4 regions of the uncultured Pseudomonas sp. genome follow, and region 1 is predicted to be linked to each of the others. Evidence: predicted binding sites of a transcription regulator. Region 1 holds the regulator's gene; each other region holds the start of a gene.

Evidence for each region. Region 1 encodes FliA, which starts transcription of late flagellar genes. Its sites were predicted from a motif close to CTAAAGTTTNNNNNNNNNNNGCCGNTAA; they were not measured.
Region 2: the regulator FliA is predicted to act here: its motif matches at 984-1,011, upstream of Q0V31_RS12125 (flagellin).
Region 3: the regulator FliA is predicted to act here: its motif matches at 1,381-1,408, upstream of Q0V31_RS15350 (methyl-accepting chemotaxis protein).
Region 4: the regulator FliA is predicted to act here: its motif matches at 920-947, upstream of Q0V31_RS01420 (methyl-accepting chemotaxis protein).

What each region holds. Positions count from the first base shown of each region.
Region 1 is NZ_OX044366.1:4,142,625-4,144,825, reverse strand. It holds gene fleN (flagellar synthesis regulator FleN) at 1-476, shown strand, start outside; gene fliA (RNA polymerase sigma factor FliA) at 473-1,219, shown strand; gene Q0V31_RS19290 (chemotaxis response regulator CheY) at 1,313-1,687, shown strand; gene Q0V31_RS19285 (protein phosphatase CheZ) at 1,706-2,201, shown strand, end outside.
Region 2 is NZ_OX044366.1:2,572,341-2,574,541, reverse strand. It holds gene Q0V31_RS12125 (flagellin) at 1-891, opposite strand, end outside; gene Q0V31_RS12120 (flagellar hook-associated protein 3) at 1,249-2,201, opposite strand, start outside.
Region 3 is NZ_OX044366.1:3,245,250-3,247,450, forward strand. It holds gene Q0V31_RS15350 (methyl-accepting chemotaxis protein) at 1-1,345, opposite strand, end outside; gene Q0V31_RS15355 (Na+/H+ antiporter NhaC family protein) at 1,622-2,201, shown strand, end outside.
Region 4 is NZ_OX044366.1:290,458-292,658, reverse strand. It holds gene Q0V31_RS01420 (methyl-accepting chemotaxis protein) at 1-882, opposite strand, end outside; gene Q0V31_RS01415 (M48 family metallopeptidase) at 1,058-1,870, shown strand; gene Q0V31_RS01410 (ketosteroid isomerase-related protein) at 1,934-2,201, opposite strand, start outside.

The sequences.
Region 1 (2,201 bases):
TGCTGATTGTCGACACCGCCGCAGGTATTGGTGATGGCGTGGTCAGCTTCGTCCGTGCCGCGCAGGAAGTACTGGTGGTGGTGTGCGACGAGCCGACCTCGATCACCGATGCTTATGCGTTGATCAAATTGCTCAACCGCGATCACGGCATGAATCGTTTTCGGGTCTTGGCCAACATGGCCCATACCCCGCAGGAGGGTCGTAACCTCTTTGCTAAGTTGACCAAAGTCACTGATCGTTTTCTCGACGTTGCCCTGCAGTATGTCGGTGCCGTGCCGTACGACGAATCAGTGCGCAAGGCCGTGCAGAAGCAACGCGCGGTCTACGAAGCCTTCCCTCGTTCGAAGTGCGCACTGGCGTTCAAGGCGATAGCCCAGAAAGTCGACGCCTGGCCGTTACCGGCCAACCCGCGTGGCCATTTGGAGTTTTTCGTTGAGCGTCTGGTGCAGCAACCGATTGCAGACCCGGCCATATGACAGCAGCCTCTGGACTTCGTATGTATAGCAAAGCGCAGGCGCAGGATTCCCAGCACCAGCTGATCGAGCGCTATGCGCCTCTGGTCAAACGCATTGCCTATCACCTGTTGGCGCGCTTACCGGCCAGTGTGCAGGTTGACGATTTGATTCAGGCCGGAATGATCGGCTTGCTCGAAGCGTCAAAAAAATACGATTCCAGTAAAGGTGCCAGCTTCGAGACATTCGTCGGTATCCGCATTCGCGGTTCCATGCTCGATGAGGTGCGCAAAGGCGACTGGGCACCGCGTTCGGTGCATCGCAATAGCCGCATGGTCAGTGATGCAATTCGAAAAGTTGAGGCCAGAACCGGCCGAGACGCTAAAGATCAAGAGGTTGCGGCCGAACTCCAATTGAGTCTCGAAGATTACTACGGCATTCTTGGCGACACTTTAGGCAGCCGCCTGTTTAGCTTCGACGACCTGTTACAGGACGGCGAGCATGGCGAGCTGGGTGAAGACGCTGGCAGCCACCACCTCGAACCTTCTCGTGATCTGGAAGATGAACGCTTTCAGGCGGCCTTGGCGGATGCCATCGGCAACCTGCCGGAGCGCGAGCGCTTGGTGTTAGCACTGTATTACGATGAAGAATTGAACCTTAAAGAGATCGGCGCAGTGTTGGGGGTGAGCGAATCACGCGTAAGCCAACTGCACAGTCAGTGTGCCGCTCGTCTGCGCGCCCGCCTGGGTGAGTGGCGCGCACGCTGAGTTGCTTCGCTAACGCTGCTGGTTTCACGATTAAAGGCGCATGCAGGTTGCTGGGTGCGCTGGGACTGTACGGAGGTCGACTTGGACAAGAACATGAAAATCCTCATCGTTGATGACTTTTCAACGATGCGACGGATCATCAAGAACCTCCTGCGTGACTTGGGGTTCACCAACACCGCAGAGGCCGATGATGGCACTACGGCGTTGCCAATGCTGCAAAGCGGTAGCTTCGACTTTCTGGTGACGGACTGGAACATGCCAGGCATGACCGGTATCGATTTGCTGCGCGCCGTGCGTGCAGATGAGCGCCTGAAAAGCCTACCGGTACTGATGGTTACTGCTGAAGCCAAGCGCGATCAGATCATCGAAGCCGCTCAGGCTGGGGTTAACGGTTATGTGGTCAAACCGTTCACGGCCCAGGTACTGAAAGAAAAGATTGAGAAGATATTCGAGCGGGTCAACGGCTGATGTCTGCCATGAGGTTCTATGGAACGTAAAGATTCCGTTCAGGGTGAGCTTGAGACGTCCCTGAAGCACAACGCTCGCCAACTGGTTGACAGCCTCGAGCAAGGCAACTTTGGTGAAGCGGTGCAGCTCATACATGAGCTGAACAAGGCGCGAGACCGTGGTCTGTATCACGAGGTTGGCAAGCTAACCCGTGAGCTGCATAACGCCATCGTCAACTTTCAGCTTGACCCCCGTGTGCCGCATGCCACTGAAGTGTCGCAAATCACCGATGCCACCGAACGTCTGAATTATGTGGTGACGATGACCGAGAAAGCGGCCAATCGCACCATGGATTTGGTCGAGTTGAGCGCACCGCTGGTGAATGGCCTCAGTGATGAGGCGCACAGCCTGAGTGCCGACTGGGGGCGCTTTATGCGCCGCGAGATGAGCGCCGATGGTTTTCGTGAGTTGGCCAAGCGCGTTGAGTTGTTTCTGGCCAGCAGTGAGCGCGACGGGGCGAAAATCTCCGGGCACC
Region 2 (2,201 bases), 1.6 Mb from region 1:
TTTTGCGGCATTGGAATTGAGCTGATCGGCCAAATCTTGGGTAGATGTGACGCCGATCAGCTGTACATTTTGCGAGCCTACAGTCACAGTGAAATTTAAGTTTTGATCAGCAGAACTTACAGCCACATCCGCAGTGAATACTGTTCTTGCCGTAGCACTAAGCCCAGGGATCGCGCCATCAAACTTAGCGGCCAACGACTTGGCACTCTCGGTGCTACCAACCGAAATGTCTGCAGTTTGACCACCACCAACCACAGAAAGCGTACCTGCGGCAAACAAGCTTGCAGGTGTTGTAGCAGTACCAAAGGCACCGGGTATACCTAAGTTATCAACAACTTTAGCAGTATTAGTTGTGCCTGTTGCACTATTGGTCTGGAACGAGCCAACTGCGCTGGCCGAGCCATTTTTCAAGGTTACGTCGATAGTTTCAAACGCGTTTGAGCCTACTTGAAAACTTGAGGTACCGAACGAACCATCAAGCAACTTACGACCACCAAACGTGGTGGTATCGGCGATTCGGGTCAATTCACTCTGCAGCGCAGACACTTCTTTCTGCAGCGAGGCGCGATCTGAGTCGCTGTTAGAGCCGTTGGCGGACTGAATGGACAGGTCACGCATGCGCTGCAGCAGGTTAGTGGACTGCTGCAGGGCACCTTCAGCAGTTTGCGACAGAGAGATACCGTCGTTGGCGTTACGCACCGCCACGTTAAGGCCGCTGATCTGGCTGGTCAGACGATTGGAGATTTGCAGGCCGGCGGCGTCGTCTTTGGCGCTGTTGATGCGCGAACCGGTGGACAGGCGCTCCAGCGAGGTGTTCAGGGCATTCGACGAGCTGGTCAGGTTGCGCTGAGTATTGAGCGACGCAATGTTGGTGTTAACTGTTAAGGCCATGATGGTGTCCTCCAAGGACTAACGTGTTTGCCTGAGCGTGCGAGCTTGGGCGGGCTTTGCCCAGGCACCCATAAAGTTCGCATTCGTACTTTGTATCGGCGCTTGCTGCGGGAGCTTTAGGAGTTTTTTAAAAAACTCTTGCAGTTTTTTTGGTGTTTAAAAACAGCTTGTTGCCGCGCTTGATCACCGTAAACCCAAGGGCTGCCAAGGAGCCGTCGCACGTCTTGACCTTATGTAGGGTGGGTTAGCGGCGCTGGGCCGCGTATTTACAGACACCGATGAGCCTGTGCACCGCGTAACCCACCAACAATGGCTAACGCCAAAAACGCGGTGGGTTACGCCGCTGCGCGGCCCACCCTACAGCTTGTTAAACAAGTTGAGGCTGCTGATCTTGACGTAGCTCTGCTGGGCCGCCTCAAGAATGATGGTCTGGAATGACAGCCGCGACAGCGCCTCGGCGTAATCCAGCTCACGCAGGTTGGCCTGCACACCTTTGTTGACCAAGGTGACATCGTCATTGTCGACTTGGGTGGTGTCGATAATGTTCATGCGCGCGCCGATTTCACCGCGCACGCTGTCCACGGTGCTCATGCCCAAGTCGATATTGCTCAATGCCGCCGCTACCGCATCACGGGTCGCGCGATTGCCGGCCGGGCTATCGATAGAGCTCTCTAAGGCCATGCGTAAATTGGCGATGGTGTCGAGAATGCCCTGCTTTTCTTCTGCCTGGCGGCCAAGGGTGAAGGTGTCTCCGGCCACTGGGGGAGTGGCCAGGGTGATCGACAAACCATTGCTTTGCAGGGTCAGCGGATAAGCCGTAGCCACACTGGAAAACCCAGGGGTCAAGGCGTAGGGCGCAGCAAAGTTGAAGTCAGTCGAGGGTAAGGGTTCAGCCTCAATTGTAAAGCTCAGCTGGCTGGCAGGAGTAAACGCGGCATAAGTCGCGGCGGGGTCTGTAACGGCTACGCTCAGACTCTGCGCCGGATTGCTCGAAGCCGCGACACTGATAGCCGACTTGGCACCGACCACGACAGTTTCACCGCCAACGGGCACGCCATCAAATTGCAGGGTCACGCCACGGAAAACCAGTTTATCGCTCTGATCTGGGTTGCTATCCAGCTTGCCGGTGGCCAAGGCTGGGGTAGCAGTACCGTACTTGAACACTTCATAACTGGCCGCGTCGGGATTACCGAACACCACGCTGATACCCGCCTCGGGAAATGCCGGGGTGGCGGCAAATGCGACTTCATCCTGCACCAAGGCATTGGAGACGCTAAGGGTCGAGCCGGCAGGGCTGACGGTCAGGCTGC
Region 3 (2,201 bases), 900 kb from region 1:
TGCTGCGGGCGTCCTGCACGCTGCGTTTGACGTCGGCAATGATCGGCTGAAGTTTGTCGAGGAAGCGGTTGAACCAACTGGCCAGTTCGCCCAGTTCATCCTGCTTGGCATAGTCCAGGCGGCGGGTCAGGTCACCTTCACCGCTGGCAATATCTTTGAGCATCGCCGCGACGCCCAGAATCGGCCGGGTTACGCCCAAGGCCGTCAGCCAAATAAGCAGGATGCCCACGACCCCGGCAGCAAGACCCACGCCTAAGGCGATGGCGCTGCTGTGCGTGTTCATCTTATCCATCTCGGCTTCTAGCTGAGTTGCCCGCGCGAGCAGCACCTCCTCGGGTACTTCCATCAACACGCCCCAGGGCTGCGATTCAGGAGTCGGCAATATCGGCTGCAGCACCTGCAGGGTGCCGTTGTGGTGCAGCACCTCTGGGCGATTGTTGGCCACCATGCGCAGCATATCGCCATGCTGTTCGCTAAAGGCCTTCTCCAGCTTGTCGCCGAGCAGGCTGCTGTCACGGCTGTGCGCGGCCATTAAACCGGCCGGGCTGATAATGCTGACATGCCCGGCGCCATCAAACAGGTCTTTATGCGCCGCGTTACTAAGCTCTTGCAGGCTGGCCAGGCTGATATCCACGCCGAGAACGCCAATAACTTTGCCGGCCTGTTCGAGGGGGAAGGCAATACTGGTCATCAGGGTTTTCACCCCGTCGGCGTCATCGATATAGGGGTCGAGCAGGCACACTTTGTTTTTCTCAAGCGGGCAGCTGTACCAGGCGTTGTAAGGCGCACCGCTGAGACCCGGGGTTGCGTCGGCGAGGTTTTCTTCGGTCAAGCTTTCGGAAACCAGATCCCCGCTCTTGCCTTGCGACCAGTAGATCGAGAAGCGGCCTTTGTCATTACTGCCCAGGCTTGCCTGATCGACGAACAGTTCGTCCTTACCGTCCAGGGCGTTCGGCTCAAAGGCTACGTAGATGCCCAACAAACTTGGGTTGGCTTCCAGAGCACTGTGCACTTGTCGAGTCAGGTCTTCACGCAGGTCGAAGGCATCAAGAAAACGCTTTTCCGCTTGCTCACGAATAAACAACACCTGAGAAGCCGCACTCCGCCCGTATTGATAGGCATCCATAAAGTAACGCTGCATTTGCAGGGCCTGTGACTCACCACGGGCAGTCATGCGCAATTGCGCTGACTCTTGCAGCATCGACGAGCTGGCCTGCTTGACCAGTTCGGCACTGCGCGAGGCCTGAATGACCGAAGCCGAAACGAGAACGGCAACAACGGCCAGCAAGCACAAGCCTGCCAGCAGGGTGATCTTCAACTGGATGGAGAGTCGGCTGAACAGCATTATCAGGACCTTTTTATGACTGTGGCTTACAGCACCTATCGGCGCTTAGGCACTTTTCTTTAAGTTTTAGGGTGCGTAAAGCGCGGCAAGTTACGGGCAGGAAGAGCCTTTAAAGGGCAGGGTAATCGAAATTAGCGACGCTATGTATAAAATAATTTACAGCTGTTTTGACAGCTCGTTCAGGTTTGTGCAGAGTACGCGCCCTTCGCCGGACCGGCGCAGCATCCACAGAAGCTTGAAACCTTCGCGGACCTATTTAATTGCGGGAGTAAATCGATGAACGCAGTCGTTGCGGCAGTGGGGATCATGCTGATTCTCAGCTTGTGCCGCGTGCATGTGGTTGTAGCCCTAATAGTCGGTGCATTAGCCGGTGGCTTGCTCGGCGGTTTGGGCCTTGAAGGCTCGCTGACGGCCTTTCACAATGGCCTAGGCGGCGGCGCGAAGGTTGCTTTGTCCTACGCGTTGCTGGGTGCATTTGCCGTGGCGATTGCCAAATCCGGTTTGGCCCACGCGTTGGCGGACAAGGCGTTGGCTATGGTCGGTCAGCAGGACAGTAAGGGCGCAGGGCTGCTTAAGTGGCTGCTGCTCGCATTGCTGCTGGTGGTGGCGATTTCTTCGCAGAACATCCTGCCGATTCACATTGCCTTTATCCCGCTGCTGGTACCGCCGCTGCTGTATGTATTGAGCAAGCTGAAGCTCGACCGTCGTTTGATCGCCTGTGTGCTGACTTTTGGCTTGATCACGCCCTATATGTTTTTGCCGGTGGGCTTTGGCGGGATTTTCCTGAAAGACATTTTGCTGGCCAATGTGGCCAGTGGCGGAGTTGATACCAGCAATTTGAACGTGACCCAGGCCA
Region 4 (2,201 bases), 3.9 Mb from region 1:
CGAAGCGATGGCGTCGGCGTCGAGCACATTCGTGGCAACCTCGCCAAGCTTGCTGGGATCTGCGGTGAAGGCCACCAGGCGGCCGTTGCTGGCAATCAGCGCCATCTGCCCGGCACCCTCGTAGAGCTGGGTAGCCGCGTTGCTGAGGAAGTCCTGGATGGACTGCAGCGACAGGTCGACGCCGACCACGCCGCGGAATTGCCCCTTGACCATAAGCGGTACGTTGAACGACGACATCAGCACCATCTTGCCGTCTATTTCGTAGGGCGCGGGGTCAACGATGCAAGCTTGTTGGCGTTCTTTGGTGCACAGATAGTACTCGCCCTCACGTACGCCGGTAGGCAGCAGGGTCGTGCCTTCAATATTTTCGCCAAGAGCCTCAACCATCAGGCTGCCGTCCGCTTTGCGATACCACCAAGGCATAAAGCGCCCACTGGAATCGTAGCCTTGCTCGGTCTGCCCGGCGTAAAGGTCGTCGTTACCGTCGAAGGCGTTCGGCTCCCAGCCGATAAAGGCATCGAGCAGCTTGGGGTTCTCTGCCACGGTCTGGCGCACCAGATTCGACAGTTCCTCGCGGCTGATGCTCAGCGCCGGGTTGCCGCTGGCATCCTCGCTGCCCAGCAGCATATTGGTTTGCGCCAGGCTGCGGGCGACCGTCAGTGGGTATTCCAGCTCGCGCTGGATCTGCCGCACCTGGCCTTGGGCCAGGGCAATCAGGCGTTGCTGGATGTCGTCCTCTACCTGCGCCTGACTGCGCGCCTGCACCAGTTCCTGGGTGCGGATGCCGGAAAATATTGCATAAAGCATCAGTGCCACGACCACAGCAAGCACGCTGGCTCCTGCAAAGACGAGGACGGAAAACTGGATGGACTTGAGCTTCATTACGCCTCCAGGCGAGATCTTGTTATGCGTGCTCTGGTTATCGGCCAGACGTGGGCAAAGCCTTAATTATCGGTGCTCGCTGAGTCGTATGACGAGCCGGCAAGTGCTGTCTGGTAGTTGCCCGGCAGTGGTGCGAGGCCTAGCATACGTTGCTGTTTCAATTGGAGAAGCACGGATGAGCCCTTTATCTCGAATCACCGGCCTGACTGCGGCCTTGTTGCTGGTTGGTTGCCAGGCTGTTAATACCACCAGTGGCGGCGCAGTAGGTGTTGAACGTAAGCAGTACATGTTCGGCGCGCTCTCGACTCAAGAAGTCAATCAGATGTACGCGCAGTCCTATCAACAGACCCTGGGTGAGGCTTCCAGCAAGGGTGTGCTGGATAAAACCAGCAACAACGCCAAGCGCCTGCGTTCGATTGCCGATCGCCTGATCAAGCAGGCACCGCTGTTTCGCCCGGATTCGGCGCAGTGGCAGTGGGAAGTCAACCTGATCAAGAGCCCCGAGCTGAACGCCAACTGTGGTCCCGGCGGCAAGATCATTTTCTACAGCGGCATCATCGATAAGCTGAAACTGACTGATGACGAGATTGCCGCGATCATGGGCCACGAAATGGCTCACGCCCTGCGTGAACACAGCCGTGAGGCGATGTCCAAGGCCTATGGCATCGAGATGGCCAAGCAGGGCGCGGGTGCCTTGCTCGGTCTGGGCTCCGACTCCCTGGCGCTGGCTGATGCCGCAGTGCAGTACGGCATGACCCTGCCCAATAGCCGTGGCAATGAGAACGAGGCCGACCTGATTGGTTTGGAGTTGGCCGCCCGTGGTGGTTTCAACCCCAACGCCGCCATCAGCCTGTGGCAGAAGATGGCGTCCGTCAGCGAAGGTTCGCCGCCTGAGTTTATGAGTACTCACCCGTCGTCAAACAGCCGGATTGCTGCGTTGCAGGCGGCGATTCCCAAAGTAATGCCGCTGTACGAACGCGCGCGCTAAGCCGCTGTGAATAAAAAAGCCCCGCTCGCATACGGGGCTTTTTGTTGGCTGGCGTTCGATGCCCTAAGGCAGCGCCTTGGCCGCAAAGGGCTGGCTGGGCAGGCCCAGTTGTGAGCGGAAGCTTTCCATGTCGAACATGGTGCAGATTTCCTGGATTTCGTTGCTCGAGGTCAGCGTCCAGAAGGCCATGGCCGAGATAGTCAGCACTTTGTCGCTGGGTTGATAGCCGAGCGCGGGCCGCTGGATGGTGCCGATCAGGGTGCTCCACGTCACCACTTTGTAATCCTCGGCAATGCATTCCTCAACCATCACCTGCAGGTCCGGCATGGCG